DNA from 2 places in the Streptomyces sp. NPDC059787 genome. Region 2 is predicted to be linked to the other one. Evidence: riboswitches for the same ligand, from Rfam matches in the RefSeq annotation. Region 2 holds a riboswitch; the other holds the start of a gene.

Evidence for each region. Region 2 has a riboswitch for thiamine pyrophosphate ahead of thiO (glycine oxidase ThiO). Riboswitches for the same ligand answer to the same signal wherever they lie in the genome.
Region 1: another riboswitch for thiamine pyrophosphate. It lies ahead of thiC (phosphomethylpyrimidine synthase ThiC); the one in region 2 lies ahead of thiO (glycine oxidase ThiO).

The regions. Positions count from the first base shown of each region.
Region 1 is NZ_JBHWHX010000002.1:104,223-111,989, forward strand. It holds gene ACFV5H_RS02450 (hypothetical protein) at 1-206, shown strand, start outside; gene ACFV5H_RS02455 (VWA domain-containing protein) at 300-1,760, opposite strand; gene ACFV5H_RS02460 (hypothetical protein) at 2,027-3,130, opposite strand; gene thiC (phosphomethylpyrimidine synthase ThiC) at 3,414-5,225, opposite strand; TPP riboswitch at 5,218-5,407, opposite strand; gene ACFV5H_RS02470 (YibE/F family protein) at 5,480-6,910, shown strand; gene ACFV5H_RS02475 (SsgA family sporulation/cell division regulator) at 6,978-7,412, opposite strand; gene ACFV5H_RS02480 (IclR family transcriptional regulator) at 7,511-7,767, opposite strand, start outside.
Region 2 is NZ_JBHWHX010000039.1:32,776-40,542, reverse strand. It holds gene pknB (Stk1 family PASTA domain-containing Ser/Thr kinase) at 1-763, opposite strand, end outside; gene ACFV5H_RS29010 (thiazole synthase) at 1,048-1,845, opposite strand; gene thiS (sulfur carrier protein ThiS) at 1,848-2,048, opposite strand; gene thiO (glycine oxidase ThiO) at 2,045-3,211, opposite strand; TPP riboswitch at 3,209-3,320, opposite strand; gene ACFV5H_RS28995 (hypothetical protein) at 3,364-3,702, shown strand; gene ACFV5H_RS28990 (NAD(P)/FAD-dependent oxidoreductase) at 3,735-4,976, shown strand; gene ACFV5H_RS28985 (Rv2175c family DNA-binding protein) at 5,054-5,419, shown strand; gene thiE (thiamine phosphate synthase) at 5,560-6,225, shown strand; gene metF (methylenetetrahydrofolate reductase [NAD(P)H]) at 6,333-7,256, shown strand; gene ACFV5H_RS28970 (hypothetical protein) at 7,313-7,767, shown strand, end outside.

The DNA of each region.
Region 1 (7,767 bases), on a different contig from region 2:
GGGACGCGCTCACCGACCCGGCGACGGTCACCGCGCTGCAGCACACGGCGCCACCCCCGCCGACCAGCCGTATCCCGCACCTGGGGTACGACCGGCCGGGCTTCTCCAGCCCGGGGGAGGGAGCGGCCCGTGGCACACGGCCGAGCTACTCCAGTCCGGACTACTCGAGCCCGGACTTCGGGGGACCGGAGCACCAGCCGGAGTAGCCGGGCGGCCCGTCCGTCGGCTTGCGCTCTCCGTACCGGAGGCGCGAGCCGGATGGACGGATCCGGCGACGGGCCGGACGGTCGGGCCGGGTCTCAGAGGATTCCCGCCCGTCCCGCGGCCGTGATCCACTGCGGGAACTCGGAGAGCAGACGGTCGTACAGCTCCGCGTCCGGCACGGTGCTGATGTCGTCGACGGCGAAGAACCCGACGTTGTCGACGCGGCGTCCCGGCAGCGTGTCGAACCGCTCCAGCACACCGTAATGGGACTTGCCCAGCCCAACGAACTGCCAGAAGACCGGTTCCTCCACCGCCTCACGGAGCTCGTGCTCGATCTCCTTGTTGCGGTAGACGCCGCCGTCGGAGAAGAACAGGACGAGGGTCGGAGCGGACGCGGGATTGCCCCGGACGAACGCCCGCACCTCGGCGATGACCTTCTGCTCCTCGTTCTGGATGCCCACGTCCCGCATGTCGACCTGGCTGGGCTCCAGCCCTTTCTTCCGCCCGCGCCGGAACAGGCCCACCTCCCCCACCCGCACATGCAGCCGCAGCCACTCGGGAAGCTCCCCCAGCCGCAGATCCGGCAGCCGGGCCGGGTTCGAGGCGAACGTCCAGGCCTGCATCTCGCCGTCGTCGTCCAGCTGCGCGGCGACCGCCGCCATCCGCTCGACGACGTCGGCCACGACCCCCTTGGAGTACAGGAAGGACATGGACCCGGAGGCGTCGAGTACGAGGATGACGCGCGCGGTGACCTCGGCGGCCCCGTGCTTGCGCAGACTGACCGCCACCTGTTCCTTGCGCAGCGACAACCGCTTGCGCATGTCGACGGGCAGCCTCTCCTCGCCCTTGGTGAGCCGCGGAGCACCGGGGTGGGGGTGGGGCACGGCAGACTGCTGGGCGGGCGCGACCGGCACGGCGGGAGGCACGGACGGGGGCGGCGGAACCGGGGCCGAGGTGGCCGCGGGCGAGACCGGCGGGACCGGAGGCGTGGTGGCCGCGGGGGAGGCGGACGAGGCCGGGGGCGCGTCGTCCACGGTGATGCCGAAGTCCGTGGCAAGACCCGCGAGCCCGGAGGCGTACCCCTGCCCCACCGCCCGGAACTTCCACTTCCCCTGCCGCCGGTACAACTCGCCGCCGATGAAGGCGGTCTCCGTCCCCGCCGCCATGTCGAACCGGGCCAGCTCGGTCCCCGCCCCGGCGTCGAGCAGCCTGAGCACCAGTCCGGGCACCTGCCCGAACGTCCCGCCGTCCGCCGACGCGCACAGCACGATCCGCTCGACCACCCCTTCCACGGCCCCCAGATCCACCTCCACGGTGTCGGTCGTGTCCCGCGCTCCGCGCTGTTTCCCGAGATGCGTCACGGCGCCGGACGTGTGACGAGGCTGGTTGTAGAAGACGAAGTCCCCGTCGTCCCGCACCCGCCCGGCCTCCGTGAGGAGCAGCGCCGAGGCATCGATGTCGGGCACACCGGCCCCGGCCGCCCAAGCGAGCTCAACGCGCACCACGCGGGCATCGACGGGAAGATTGGACCCCTTGCTCATCGGACTCGCTGTCATGGGGCCAGTCTGCCCACCCGCCCCGGCGAAGGGGAGGGGCCACCACACCTGCCGCGCTGCGGAAGCGGCACCCACGGCGGGCACCGCCTCCGCGCCGCCTGCGGCGAACGCCCGGCCCGTGATCGGCAGGCGCACGCGGTTGCCCGTGGCCGCGAACCCCTTCGGCTTCCGGGCCGCACCCTCCTCGGTCTCGTCCCGGCTTCCGCCGTGTTCACGACGGATGTCCCGGGGGATCTCCATCGATGACCGCACGAGGCCGGTGTGCACTACAGGCGGCGGAGAACCTGCGCCTCGACCCGTTCGACGGTCGAGCGGCTGAAGGCGTGCACGAGAGCGAGGTGGAACAGCGCGGGTGCCGTCGCCGCCCACCGGTGGACGCGGTCCTCCCGCAGCAGGTACCTGACCACCGTCGCCGGACGGAAGGGGACGAAGTCGATGGTCCGGTGCTCCCACCGGTCAGCCACGCCCCGGCTCATGCGCGTCTGGAGGCCCGTGCTCCCGAGGTCCTTCAGCCGTGCGTGGAAGTGGGCGCTCCAGCCCCGGCCGTCCACGTCCAGCACGAAGGCCAGGAGGTCGAGCGAGTATTCGTGGGGCTCCAGGGACAGTTCCTCCCGCATTCCGCGGCGGGCCACCGCGTGGAGATCAGGTGCGTTCCTCCCGGAGGAATCGATGTGTCTCGACAGTCCCTCGTTGACGGAGGAGTTCCAGACGCCCGGTGCCGTACGGACCCGATCGCTGCGTCGGGTCACCACGAGCATGTCGTCGGCGGTGACCACCGCGACATTGACGCCCAGGCTGCACTGCAGGAAGGAGGGGGCCTTCAACGGCTCGTCCGGATCCAGGTAACGGGACCGGGGCGTCGTACCGTCCGGAAGCCGGCGGTCGAGTTGTCGTGCGGCCAGGAAGGTGTAGTAATCGGTCGGACGGAGCCTCAGGTGCACCTCGGACTTCTCTTCGAGAGCGGTACGGGAGACGTCCAGGGAATCGACGGCGTACCGCGGACCGTTCCACAGCGGAGCTCCTCCCTCCGTTTGCAGCCGCTCGCTCTCCTCGGCTATCTCGTCCCGCCAGCCGGTCATGTCCGGAGGCAGTTCCACCTCGTCGTCCAGTACGTGGACATGAATGGCCTCGGGCGATATGGGAGTCTCCCCGTCGCCTTCGACGATCAGTGCGGGGGTGTGCAACGGCCCGAGGGAGAAAGCCCGCCAGGCGGGACCCGACTCCTCCCGGCGCCCCAGGCTCCGTATCACGCTCGTCGAACGCCTGCGGAGCCGGAACCACGCGTCCTGCAGGGGCTGTTGGAACAACACGGCGAACAACATGCCGAGCACGGCGCCCACGACGCCGTTGAGTACATCGATCCCGTCCATGGTCAGCGACAGTAGAGATCATGACGTGGCCGAGCGCCATCGTGCTGCTTCCGTTATGAGGCCGCTCCCCCACGCAGGCGCGGGAACCTGAGCACGGAGTGAGGCGAGAGGTACCCGGTCGGTCCGACGGTTCGGCGCGCACGGCGTTGCCCGCCGCTCCACGACCAGGACCCGGGCGGCGACCCGGTGGGGCTCCGCCGGTACCCGCACGACACCACGAGATGACGGAGCCGGAGCATCCGGTCCGGTGCGCGGCACACCGGACCGGATGCCCGAGAAGGACTCAGTCCGCCAGCGGGAGGTACACCCGGTTGCCCGCCTCGGCGAACTCCCTGGACTTCTGGAGCATGCCCTCGGCGATCTCCTCGGGGGAGACCCCCTCGGCCGCCGTACCGCCGAACCGCTCCGTGATGCTTTGGCTGATCTTCATGGAACAGAACTTCGGGCCGCACATCGAGCAGAAGTGGGCCGTCTTGGCGGGTTCCGCCGGCAGGGTCTCGTCGTGGAACTCGCGTGCCGTGTCCGGGTCGAGGGCGAGGTTGAACTGGTCCTCCCACCGGAACTCGAAGCGGGCGTCGGACAGCGCGTCGTCCCACTCCTGGGCACCCGGGTGGCCCTTGGCGAGGTCGGCGGCGTGGGCGGCGATCTTGTAGGTGATGACGCCGGTCTTGACGTCGTCACGGTTGGGCAGGCCCAGGTGCTCCTTGGGCGTGACGTAGCAGAGCATGGCCGTGCCCCACCAGGCGATCATCGCGGCGCCGATGCCGGACGTGATGTGGTCGTACGCGGGCGCGACGTCCGTCGTCAGCGGGCCGAGCGTATAGAACGGGGCTTCATCGCAGATCTCCTGCTGAAGGTCGATGTTCTCCTTGATCTTGTGCATCGGGACGTGCCCCGGGCCTTCGATCATGGTCTGAACGTTGAAACGCTTCGCGACCGTGTTGAGTTCCCCGAGCGTGCGCAACTCCGCGAACTGCGCCTCGTCGTTGGCGTCCGCGATGGACCCGGGCCGCAGACCGTCGCCGAGCGAGTACGTGACGTCGTACGCGGCGAGGATCTCGCAGAGCTCCTCGAAGTTCTCGTACAGGAACGACTCCTTGTGGTGCGCCAGACACCACGCGGCCATGATCGAGCCACCGCGCGAGACGATGCCGGTCTTGCGGTTCGCGGTGAGCGGCACGTACGCCAGGCGCACGCCCGCGTGGACCGTCATGTAGTCCACGCCCTGCTCGGCCTGCTCGACGACCGTGTCCTTGTAGATCTCCCAGGTCAGTTCCTCGGCCCGGCCGTCGACCTTCTCCAGGGCCTGGTAGAGCGGCACGGTGCCGATGGGGACGGGGGAGTTGCGCAGCACCCACTCGCGGGTGGTGTGGATGTTCCGGCCGGTGGAGAGGTCCATGACCGTGTCGGCGCCCCAGCGGGTCGCCCAGGTCATCTTCTCGACCTCCTCCTCGATGGAGGACGTCACCGCCGAGTTGCCGATGTTGGCGTTGACCTTCACCAGGAACCGCTTGCCGATGATCATCGGCTCGATCTCCGGGTGGTTGACGTTGGTCGGCAGCACCGCACGGCCCGCCGCGATCTCCTCACGGACCACTTCGGGCGCGACGTTCTCCCGGGTCGCCACGTACTCCATCTCGGGTGTGATCTCGCCGCGGCGCGCGTACGCCAGCTGTGTGACCGCCTGGCCCGCGCGGCCCCGGCGCGGCAGGCGCGGCCGGCCGGGGAACACGGCGTCCAGATTGCGCAGGCCCCCGCGCGGAGAGGTGTGCTTGATCCCGTCGTCCTCGGGACGGACGGGACGGCCCGCGTACTCCTCAGTGTCGCCGCGGGCGGTGATCCAGTTCTCCCGCAGCGGGGCCAGGCCCCGGCGGACGTCGGTGTCGACGAGCGGATCGGTGTACGGGCCCGATGTGTCGTACAGCGTGACCGACCGCCCGTTGGTGAGGTGCACCTGACGGACCGGCACCCGCAGGTCGGGGCGTGTGCCCTCGACGTACGCCTTGTGCCAGCCGATGGACTTCCCGGCCTCCGTGTTCTCCTCCTGGGCGGAGTTCTGCGTGGAGGCAGGCGTGCGTGCGTCCTTGTTGGTCATGAGACCTACTCCCTACGCCGGCATTACCCGGTAACAGGTTCGGCGGTCGACGCAGCGGTTTCCGTCTGCCGACGTTCCGTGGGAAACATCACTCGCCTTCGGTGATGTTTCATGTGAAACGTCGCTGGGACGGAGGTCAGCGCCCTCTCAGCCCGGTGCTCCGAGCTCCCGCGTGTACAAAAGCGACTCCACGCTAGCGTCATTTCTGGCGCGGTGAACAGAGGGCCCCATCCCGTTCTTGCGATGATCGGGCGGTGACCCCCACTCAACCTCCTCCGTTTCCACCGCCCGAACCGTCACGCGCGCCCGGCGCCGGAGACGGCGGCGGCCACGCCCACGGGCACGCCCATGGGCACAGCCACGGTCACGGCCCGGCGGCGCCCGTCTCCCAGCACCTGCGCAAGGTCATCGCGGCGATCCTCATCCCGTTCGCGGCGGCGGTGCTGATCGGGCTCGCCGTGCTGTGGCCGGGCGGCGCCCCGGCGCACGAGCGCACCGGCGTCGGTTTCGACCGGCAGACGCAGCACGCCACGGTCACCAAGGTGGTCGAGCTGAGCTGTCAGTCCGTCAACGCCTCCGGAGGCGTACCGACCGGCGACACCTCCACCGCCGAGGGCTCCTCCGCCCAGCAGCAGGCGGACGGCGCCTGCAAGAAGGCGACGATCCGGGTCGACACCGGTGACGACAAGGGCCGTACGTTCAACGAGATCGTGCAGCCGGACCAGTCCCGGCAACTGCACGAGGGCCAGAAGGTCGTGGTGGCCTACGAGCCCTCCGCGCCCGAGGACCTCCAGTACTCGGTCACCGATGTGAACCGGCGCTTCCCGATGGCGCTGCTCGCGGGCATCTTCGCGCTCGCCGTCGTGGCCGTGGGACGGCTACGCGGCGTCATGGCGCTGGTCGCACTGGCGATCAGCTTCCTGGTGCTCAACTTCTTCATCCTGCCCGCGATCCTGCAGGGGTCGAACCCACTGGTCGTGGCGGTGGTGGGGGCGAGCGCGATCATGCTGATCGCGCTGTATTTGTGTCATGGGCTGTCGGCGCGTACGTCGGTGGCGGTGCTCGGCACACTGATCTCGCTGCTGCTGATCGGCTTCCTGGGTTCGGTGTTCATCGGGTGGGCCGCACTGACCGGCAACACCGACGACAACACCGGTCTGATCCACGGGCTGTATCCCGGGATCGACATGAGCGGTCTGCTGCTGGCCGGCGTCATCATCGGTTCGCTCGGTGTCCTCGACGACGTGACGGTCACCCAGACGTCCGCGGTCTGGGAGCTGCACGAGGCCAACCCGTCGACGGGCTGGCGCGGGCTGTACCGCGCGGGCATCCGCATCGGCCGCGATCACATCGCGTCCGTGGTCAACACGCTGGTCCTCGCCTACGCGGGCGCCGCGCTGCCGCTGCTGCTGCTGTTCTCCATCGCGCAGAGCAGCGTGGGGACGGTCGCCAACAGTGAGCTGGTCGCGGAGGAGATCGTACGCACCCTGATCGGCTCGATCGGCCTGGTGGCCTCGGTGCCGGTGACCACGGCCCTGGCCGCACTGGTGGTCTCGGCCGACCGCCCGACGGCTCAGGCACGGGCGCAGGGAGCCGGACCGGCACAGACGCAGGGAGCCGGGCAGGCACCGGAGGCGCGGCCGGCCGTGGGGCGCGGCGGGCGGGGCAGACGCCGTAAGCGCTGATGTCCCGCGTGGCGGGCGGAGCGCGCTGAAGCGTTCCGCCACCGGTCCACCCGACTGGCGTAACGCTTCAGCCGGCGCTCTGCTCCGCCAGGATCCGGTCCAGTGCGTCGTCGAGGTGGGCGTCGAAGTCGGCGAGCGCCCCCTCCTGGCCCAGTGGCACCAGCTTGTCGGTGCGGTCGAGGAAGGCCACGAGCGGCGCCGTCGACGAACGGAACAGTGCCTGGTCGCTGCCGACCTGAAGCCGGATCAGCACCTCGCCCAGCATGTCAGGATCCACCGGCGAGACGCGTACGTCACCCTCCCCGCACGGCCGTCCGACGCCGTCGATCAGCAGCTCCCGGCCGAACGCCCAGGTCACGGGGGCGTCCCCCGGCAAGTGGAAGGTCAGCCGCACGGCGTAGGGATCACAGGTGTCGTAGCGGAGCTCCACCGGGATGCGGAAGGACAGCTCCTCCGACACGAGAAAGCTCATCATGACCTCTGCCTGTACGGATTCGCGCATCGCCTACCCCGTCATTCGCCACGGACTGGCCGGGCATGGACCCTGACACCAGAGGGAATCTTGCTGAACGTACACAGCAGATCACAAGGAGTGAGTTTTCAGATACTGATAGACAGCGTGAGTGACCCGACGAAATGCTCCATCTCGGCCTGCAGTCGCTGTGCTGCGGGGACGAGCCGGTCGGCCTGGTGCGTGGGCAGCGAGATGGCCACCGACGCGGCCACGGAGCCGACGGTGACGGGGATCGCCGCGCAGACCGTGCCCAGCACGTACTCCTGACGCTCCATCACGGGCCCCATGCGCCGCGTCCGCTCCAGGCGCCTCAGCAGGCTGTGGTCGTCGCGCACGGTGTACG
Region 2 (7,767 bases):
TCGCCGACGCGACCAGTTCGTCCAGCTCGTACGCCATGCCGGGCACGGCGGCCGACGGGGCCGGCACGTCGTCGTGCAGGTGCTTGTAGAGCACGATCGCGGGGGAGTCGCCGTCGTGCGGCTTCTCGCCGGTCAGCATCTCGTAGAGCAGGATGCCGCAGGCGTAGACGTCCACGCGGGGGTCGGCGACGCCGTTCTCGATCTGCTCGGGAGCCAGGTACGAGACCGTGCCCAGCACGGTGCCCGTGGTGTTCGTCACCGAGTCCACGGCGCGGACCAGCCCGAAGTCGGCGACCTTGACCCGGCCGTCGTCCCCTATCAACACGTTCTCGGGCTTCATGTCCCGGTGCACGAACCCGGCCCGGTGCGCGGCGCCGAGCGCGGCCAGCACCGGCTCCAGGATGTCCAGCGCGGCGCGCGGCTGGAGCGCGCCGCGCTCGCGCAGCACGTCGCGCAGGGTGCAGCCGGCGATGTACTCCATCGCCAGATAGACGTACGCCCCGTCGGTGCCCTGGTCGAAGACCTGCACCACGTTCGGGTGGGCCAGCCGGGCGACCGACTTCGCCTCGCGGATGAACCGCTCGACGAACGAGCCGTCGGCCGCGAGGGAGGGGTGCATCACCTTGAGCGCGAGGATGCGGTCCAGGCGGGTGTCCACGGCCCGGTAGACCGTGGCCATCCCGCCGACCGCGATCCGCGCCTCGACGCGATACCGGCCGTCGAGCACCTGCCCGACCAGGGGGTCCTGAAGGGTCGTATCCACGCCCCGAGTCTACGAGCCCCCACCGACACCCCCGACCCGTTCATCCCCCGTTGAAGCGGACCTGTGACGTGCACCGCGTAACCGCGGGCGCCCCGCCGCGTAACCGCGGCCACCCCCACCGCCGTAACCGCGGGCGCCCCGCCGCGTAACCGCGGGCAATCGTGCCTCCCCCCAGTGCCTTGAGGGCCTGGGAGGCGCCCCCAGGGCGGCACGGGTGGGCGCAGCGGCACCCTGTAAGCGCCGGCGAGCGAAACCCGCCCCGCCCAGCCGCAGCCCCGGCACCGTCAGAACGCCGGCCGCTCCGGATCCAGCACGGCCATGCCCTCCGCGGGAGACGACGCCTCGGCGGCGAACCACCGCCGGGGAATCCGCCCCGCCAGCCGGGCCAACCGCCCCGCCTCCACCGCACACCGCATGGCGGAAGCCATCACCACCGGCGCCTGCGCCCGGGTGACCGCCGACGCCAGCATCACCCCCGCACACCCCAACTCCATCGCCAACGCCACATCGGACGCGGTCCCGGCCCCCGCGTCAAGGATCACCGGCACCCCCGCCCGCTCCACGATCAACTCGAAGTTGTGCGGATTCCGGATCCCCAGTCCCGACCCGATCGGCGACCCCAGCGGCATGATCGCCGCACACCCCACCTCCTCCAGCTTCCGCGCCAGCACCGGATCGTCGTTCGTGTACGGCAGCACCGTGAACCCGTCGTCGACCAGCGTCTCCGCCGCGTCCAGCAGCTCGATCGGGTCCGGCAGCAGCGTCCGCTCGTCGGCGATGACCTCCAGCTTGACCAGGTCCGTGCCGAGCGCCTCCCGTGCGAGCCGCGCGGTGAGCACGGCCTCCCCGGCGGTGAAGCACCCCGCCGTGTTCGGCAGCACCCGGATGCCCAGCCTCTCCAGCACCGACAGCACGGACCCGTGCACCGAGGGGTCCACCCGCCGCATCGCGACGGTCGTCAGCTCCGTCCCGGACGCCACCAGCGCCCGCTCCAGCACGTCGAGGCTCGGCGCCCCGCCGGTGCCCATGATCAGGCGGGACGTGAAGGACGTACCACCGAGGAGGAACGGATCGTCGGCCACGGTCAGCCTCCCTGGACGGCGGTCAGGACTTCCACGCGGTCACCCTCACGGAGGGGCGTGGCGGGCCACTGCGCGCGCGGGACGACGGTTTCGTTGAGGGCGGCGGCCACCCCCGAGGGTGCCGCGGTGAGCGACCCCACGACGAGGTCGAGAGCCGTGCCGGGCGCGAACTCCCGGCGCTCCCCGTTGACCGAGATGTTCATACGGGCTGCTCCGCGCGGACGGCGGCGCCGAAGCGCCGGGGGGTGAAGGGGCGAGCCACCTCCGGCAGGGCGCCGGTGGTCAGGGCCTCCGCCATGGCGTCGCCGGTGACCGGCGTCAGCAGGACACCGTTGCGGTAGTGGCCGGTGGCGAGCAGCAGCCCCTCGAGCTCCGTCGGGCCGAGCAGCGGCGCGTTGTCGGGGGAGGCGGGACGCAGTCCGGCCCGGGTCTCGGTCAGCGGCAGCTCGGTGATGCCGGGGACCAGCTCGTGGGCGTCGCGCAGCAGCTCGTACACACCGCCCGCGGTCACGGTGGTGTCCCAGCCCATCTCCTCGCTGGTCGCCCCGATCACCAGCTCGCCGTTCTCGCGCGGCACCAGGTAGACGTGGCTGCCGCGCACCACGGCCCGTACGGTCCGGTTCAGGAAGGGGCCGTGCCGCGCGGGCATCGTCAGCCGCACCACCTGCCCCTTCACGGGGCGCACGGGAGGCAGCACGTCCGCCGGGACGCCCGCGAGCCGCCCGCTGAGGCTGCCCGCGGCGAGCACCACCTGCCCGGCGACCAGCTCGGTGCCGTCGGCCGTGGCCACGCCCGTCGCACGGTCTCCCGCGACGACGAGCCGCTCGGCCCGCGCGCGGTGGACGGTCACGCCCGCGCGCTCACAGGCGGTGACCAGTGCGGCCGCCAGCCGCCGGGGGTCGATCTGGTGGTCGCCGTCCACCCGCAGGCCGCCGCGCACCCCCGGCGCGAGCATCGGCTCCAGGCGCCGGCAGTCCCGCCCGGACAGCCACTGCGAGTCCAGTCCCGACCGCTGCTGCAGGGCGTGCAGTTCCCGCAGGTGGGCGCGGTCGTCGGCGTCCAGTGCCACGGCGAGCGTGCCGCACGCGCGGTAGCCGAGGTCGTGGCCGGTCAGCTCGGTCAGTTCGGCCGCGAAGCCGGGATAGCGCCGCGCGGAGGCGAGGTTCAGACCGAGCAGGGTCTCCTCGCCGTAGTGCAGTTCCGTGACGGCGGCCAGCATCCCGGCGGCCACCCGGGCGGCGCCGCCGCCCGGCTCGGGGTCCACCACGGCCGTGGCGAGACCGCGCTGCGCGGCCCGCCAGGCGGTGACCAGACCGATGATTCCGCCCCCGACGACGAGGACGTCTGAGGTACGCGTGGGCGACATGGGCGTCCAGCCCCTCCCTTCGCCGGCATGACCCGGATCAGGTTCGTACGGTCGGAGGCCGCCAGCCTCCCTCTCAGCCCGGTGCGTCCGGGCTCCCGCGAGTGCTTGTACGTTGGCCACCCTAGCAACGCGCCTGCAAGGGAGTCTTTACCGTGGCCCGCTCGCTCGACGGACTCGTCCTCGCCCCCGTGGCCGACCAGGCCCCCGGCCAGGTCGGCACCCGCACCCGGTTCACCTACCACGAGCGGGGCGGCGAGATCTGGGCCGAGTACGAGGGCGGCGACGTCGTACGCGGACACCTGGTGGGCACCCGCGCGGGGGACCGGCTGGACTTCCGGTACGTGCAGCTCAAGCGGGACGGCACGACCTCCTCCGGGCACTGCGTGTCGACGGTCGTGGAACTGCCCGACGGACGGGTGCGGCTGGAGGAGGAATGGCAGTGGGAGTCGCAGCCGGGCAGCGGGACGAGCGTGGTGGAGCAGCTCGGCTGATCGACGCCGCGTCGGGTGTCTAAGGTGATCGGGTGAGCGAGCAGACGCAGGGACCGGGACGGTCCGAGCCGCGGCGGGTGGTGGTGGCGGGCGCGGGCATGGCCGGTGTGCAGACCGCCCTCGCCCTGCGGGAGCAGGGCTTCACCGGCACCGTGACCCTGATCGGCGCGGAACCCCACCAGCCGTACGACAGGCCGCCGTTGTCCAAGGCGGTGCTGCTCGGCAAGGCCGAGGACTCCGCCTTCGACGTCGACTTCGAGGACGCCGGCATCGAACTGCGGCTCGGCTGCGAGGTGCTCGGCCTGCGCCCCGCCGACCACGAACTGGACACGGAGAACGGGCCCGTCCCGTACGACGTCCTGGTGGTCGCCACCGGTGCGGAACCGGTCCGGCTGCCGGGCACGGAGGGCGTGCCCGGCGTGCATCTGCTGCGCACCCTGGACGACGCCGCGCGGCTGCGGCCGGTGCTCGCGCGGCAGCACGACATCGTGGTGGTCGGCGCCGGCTGGATCGGCGCGGAGTTCGCCACGGCGGCCCGCGAGGCGGGCTGCGCGGTCACCGTCGTGGAGGCGGGGGAGCGGCCGCTCGTCGAGGCGCTGCCCGCCGAGGTGGCCGCCCCGATGGCCGCCTGGTACGCCGAGGCGGGCGTCACACTGCGCACGCACGCGCGCGTGGAGCGCGTCGAACCCGGCGCCGCGGTCCTGGACGACGGCACGCGGCTGCCCGCGGGCGCCGTGGTCGTCGGCGTCGGGGCCCGGCCCGCCACCGGCTGGCTGGCGGGCTCCGGGATCGAGCTCGGGGCGCACGGGGAGGTCGTCGCCGACCACCATCTGACGACCTCCCTGCCGGACGTGTACGCGGTCGGCGACTGCGCGTCCTTCCCGTCCGGGCGCTACGGCGAGCGCCTGCTGGTCCACCACTGGGACAACGCCCTCCAGGGGCCGCGCACGGTCGCCGTGAACATCCTCGGCGCGGCCACCGGCCGGGAGCCGGTGGTCTACGACCCGGTGCCGTACTTCTGGTCCGAGCAGTTCGGGCGCTTCGTGCAGTACGCGGGACATCACGCGGACGCCGACCGGACGGTGTGGCGCGGGGACCCCGCCGAGGCGGCGTGGAGCGTCTGCTGGCTGCGGGAGTCCCGCCTGGTCGCGCTGCTCGCGGTGGGACGGCCCCGGGACCTGACGCAGGGGCGCCGGCTGATCGAGGCGGGCACGGCGATGGACGCGGAGCTGCTGGCGGACCCGGCGCGGCCCCTGAAGTCGGCGGCGGCGTGATGCTCCCGGCCCGGCGCGTCCGCCCAGGTGGGCGGGGCTGACTTCCGGCTGTCGGTGGCAGATGGCAGGCTTGTCCCGTGACCGAGATTGACGCAAAGATCGATGCTCTCGTCCCCGCCTGGCTCACCCTGCCCGACATCGCCGAAATGCTCGATGTCGAGGTGACGCGCGTCCGGCAGCTGGTCAAGGAGGGCCAGCTCATCGCCGTACGCCGAGGTGAGAACCGCGCGCTGCACGTGCCCGCCGCCTTCATCGACGAGGACAAGGTCGTCAAGGGCCTGACCGGGACCCTGACGCTCCTGCGGGACGACGGCTTCACGGACGAAGAGATGCTGGAATGGCTCTTCACCCCCGACCCCTCCCTGCCGGGCACGCCCGCCCAGGCACTCGGCGAGAACCGCGGCACGGAGGTGAAGCGCCGAGCCCAGGCGCTCGCGGTCTGACCCGGCCCCGACCGTCCACGATCCGAACACCACCGGCCGGGGCGCGGGCCCCGGCCCGGGGACACCCGCGCCGGCGGCATAGGGTCCCTGCGGCGGGCCCGCCGGGCCCGTACGCCGCCGACACCCTGGGGGATCCTCCTGTGACCGCCACCGCTCGCGCCCGGCTCGCCGACGCCCGGCTCTATCTGTGCACCGACGCCCGCAGGCGGCAGGGGGATCTTCCGGAGTTCCTGGACGCGGTCCTGGCCGGCGGGGTCGACATCGTGCAGCTGCGGGACAAGGGCATGGAGGCCGGCGAGGAACTGGAGCACCTGGCGGTCCTCGCCGACGCCTGCGCCCGGCACGGCAAGCTGCTCGCGGTCAACGACCGCGCGGACGTCGCCCACGCCGCCGGAGCCGACGTCCTCCACCTCGGCCAGGGCGACCTGCCCGTCCCCGCCGCCCGCGCGATCCTCGGCGACGACGTCCTGATCGGCCGCTCCACGCACGCCGGGTCCGAGGCCGCCGCGGCGGCCGTCCAGCCCGGCGTGGACTACTTCTGCACCGGCCCCTGCTGGCCCACCCCCACCAAGCCCGGCCGCCACGCCCCCGGCCTGGACCTCGTCCGGTACACCGCCGCCCTGGGCACCGAGCGCCCCTGGTTCGCCATCGGCGGCATCGACCTCGGCAACCTCGACGAGGTGCTGGACGCCGGTGCCCGCCGGGTCGTCGTCGTACGGGCCGTCACCGAGGCGGACGACCCGCGCGCGGCGGCGGCCGAGTTCGCGAAGCGGCTGCGACAGGCGGCGCCCCCGGACGCCGGATGACCCCCGCGCGTCTCAGGTTTGTCCAAGGGGTGGACAACAAGTCGGCATTCCGGACAAATATTCCGCATCCGGTTGGGGGACCGCCGCCCCCTGGCTAACCTGCCGGTATGGCCCTCGGAACCGCATCCACCAGGACTGACCGCGCACGCACCGTGCGTGACATGCTCGCCGCCGGCAAGACGACGTTCTCGTTCGAGTTCTCGGCGCCGAAGACCCCCAAGGGCGAGCGGAACCTGTGGAGCGCGCTGCGCAGGGTCGAGGCGGTCGCGCCGGACTTCGTCTCCGTGACCTACGGCGCGGGCGGCTCCACGCGCGCCGGCACGGTCAAGGAGACCCAGCAGATCGTCGCCGACACCACCCTCACCCCGGTCGCCCACCTCACCGCGGTCGACCACACCGTCGCCGAACTGCGCAACATCATCGGCCAGTACGCCGACGCGGGGATCCGCAACATGCTCGCCGTGCGCGGCGACCCGCCCGGCGACCCGATGGGCGACTGGGTGCCGCACCCGCAGGGGCTGACCTACGCCGCCGAACTCGTCCGGCTCATCAAGGAGTCGGGCGACTTCTGCGTCGGCGTCGCCGCCTTCCCGGAGATGCACCCGCGCTCGGCCGACTGGGACACCGACGTCGCCCGCTTCGTCGACAAGTGCCGGGCCGGCGCCGACTACGCGATCACCCAGATGTTCTTCCAGCCCGAGTCCTATCTGCGGCTGCGTGACCGAGTCCACGCGGCGGGCTGCGAGACCCCGGTGATTCCCGAGGTCATGCCGGTGACCAGCGTGAAGATGCTGGAGAGGTTGCCAAAGCTCAGTAACGCCGTGTTCCCGGAGGCCCTCGAAGAGCGGATCCTCGCAGCGAAGGACGATCCGGCGGCGGTACGCTCGATCGGTATCGAGTTCGCCACGGAGTTCTGCGCCCGGCTGCTGGCCGAGGGAGTGCCCGGACTGCACTTCATCACGCTCAACAACTCCACGGCGACCCTGGAAATCTACGAGAACCTGGGCCTGCACCACCCACCGCGGGCCTAGACCGGTCGCACTCATATACGACACACTGAGTAGCGACCACTGGGAGAGGGGCGTACATGGGCTGGGCGGTCCTCTACATCGCGTTCGGCATCGTCGCGCTGTGGTTGCTCGGTGAGGTGCTGCTGCAGTACAAGGCACGCCTGCGCTGGCGGCTGCTCGCCTTCGCCGGCTTCCTCGGCGTCGTGCTCGGCGTGCTGATCCCGTCCGTGGTCGTCATCGGGCTGGGCGCCGCGGCCTTCGCGGTCGGCCAGACCTATGTGACCCTGTCGTTCCGCCGCGGCTTCGCGGCCGGCTGGGCGGTCAACGCGCCGGTGCTGGCCGCCGCCAAGGGCCGCCGCGGCGGCCGCGGGCGCCAGGAGCCGACCCTGGAGGTCTCCGGCCTGGAGGCGTCCGGCGCCGGCCACGGCGACGAGAGCGACGCCCCCCGCGACCGGGCCGGCCACCAGGCGGACGACGACTACGACCGCGACGACGTGTTCACCCCCGCCGCCCGCCCCGACCAGCCGGCGGC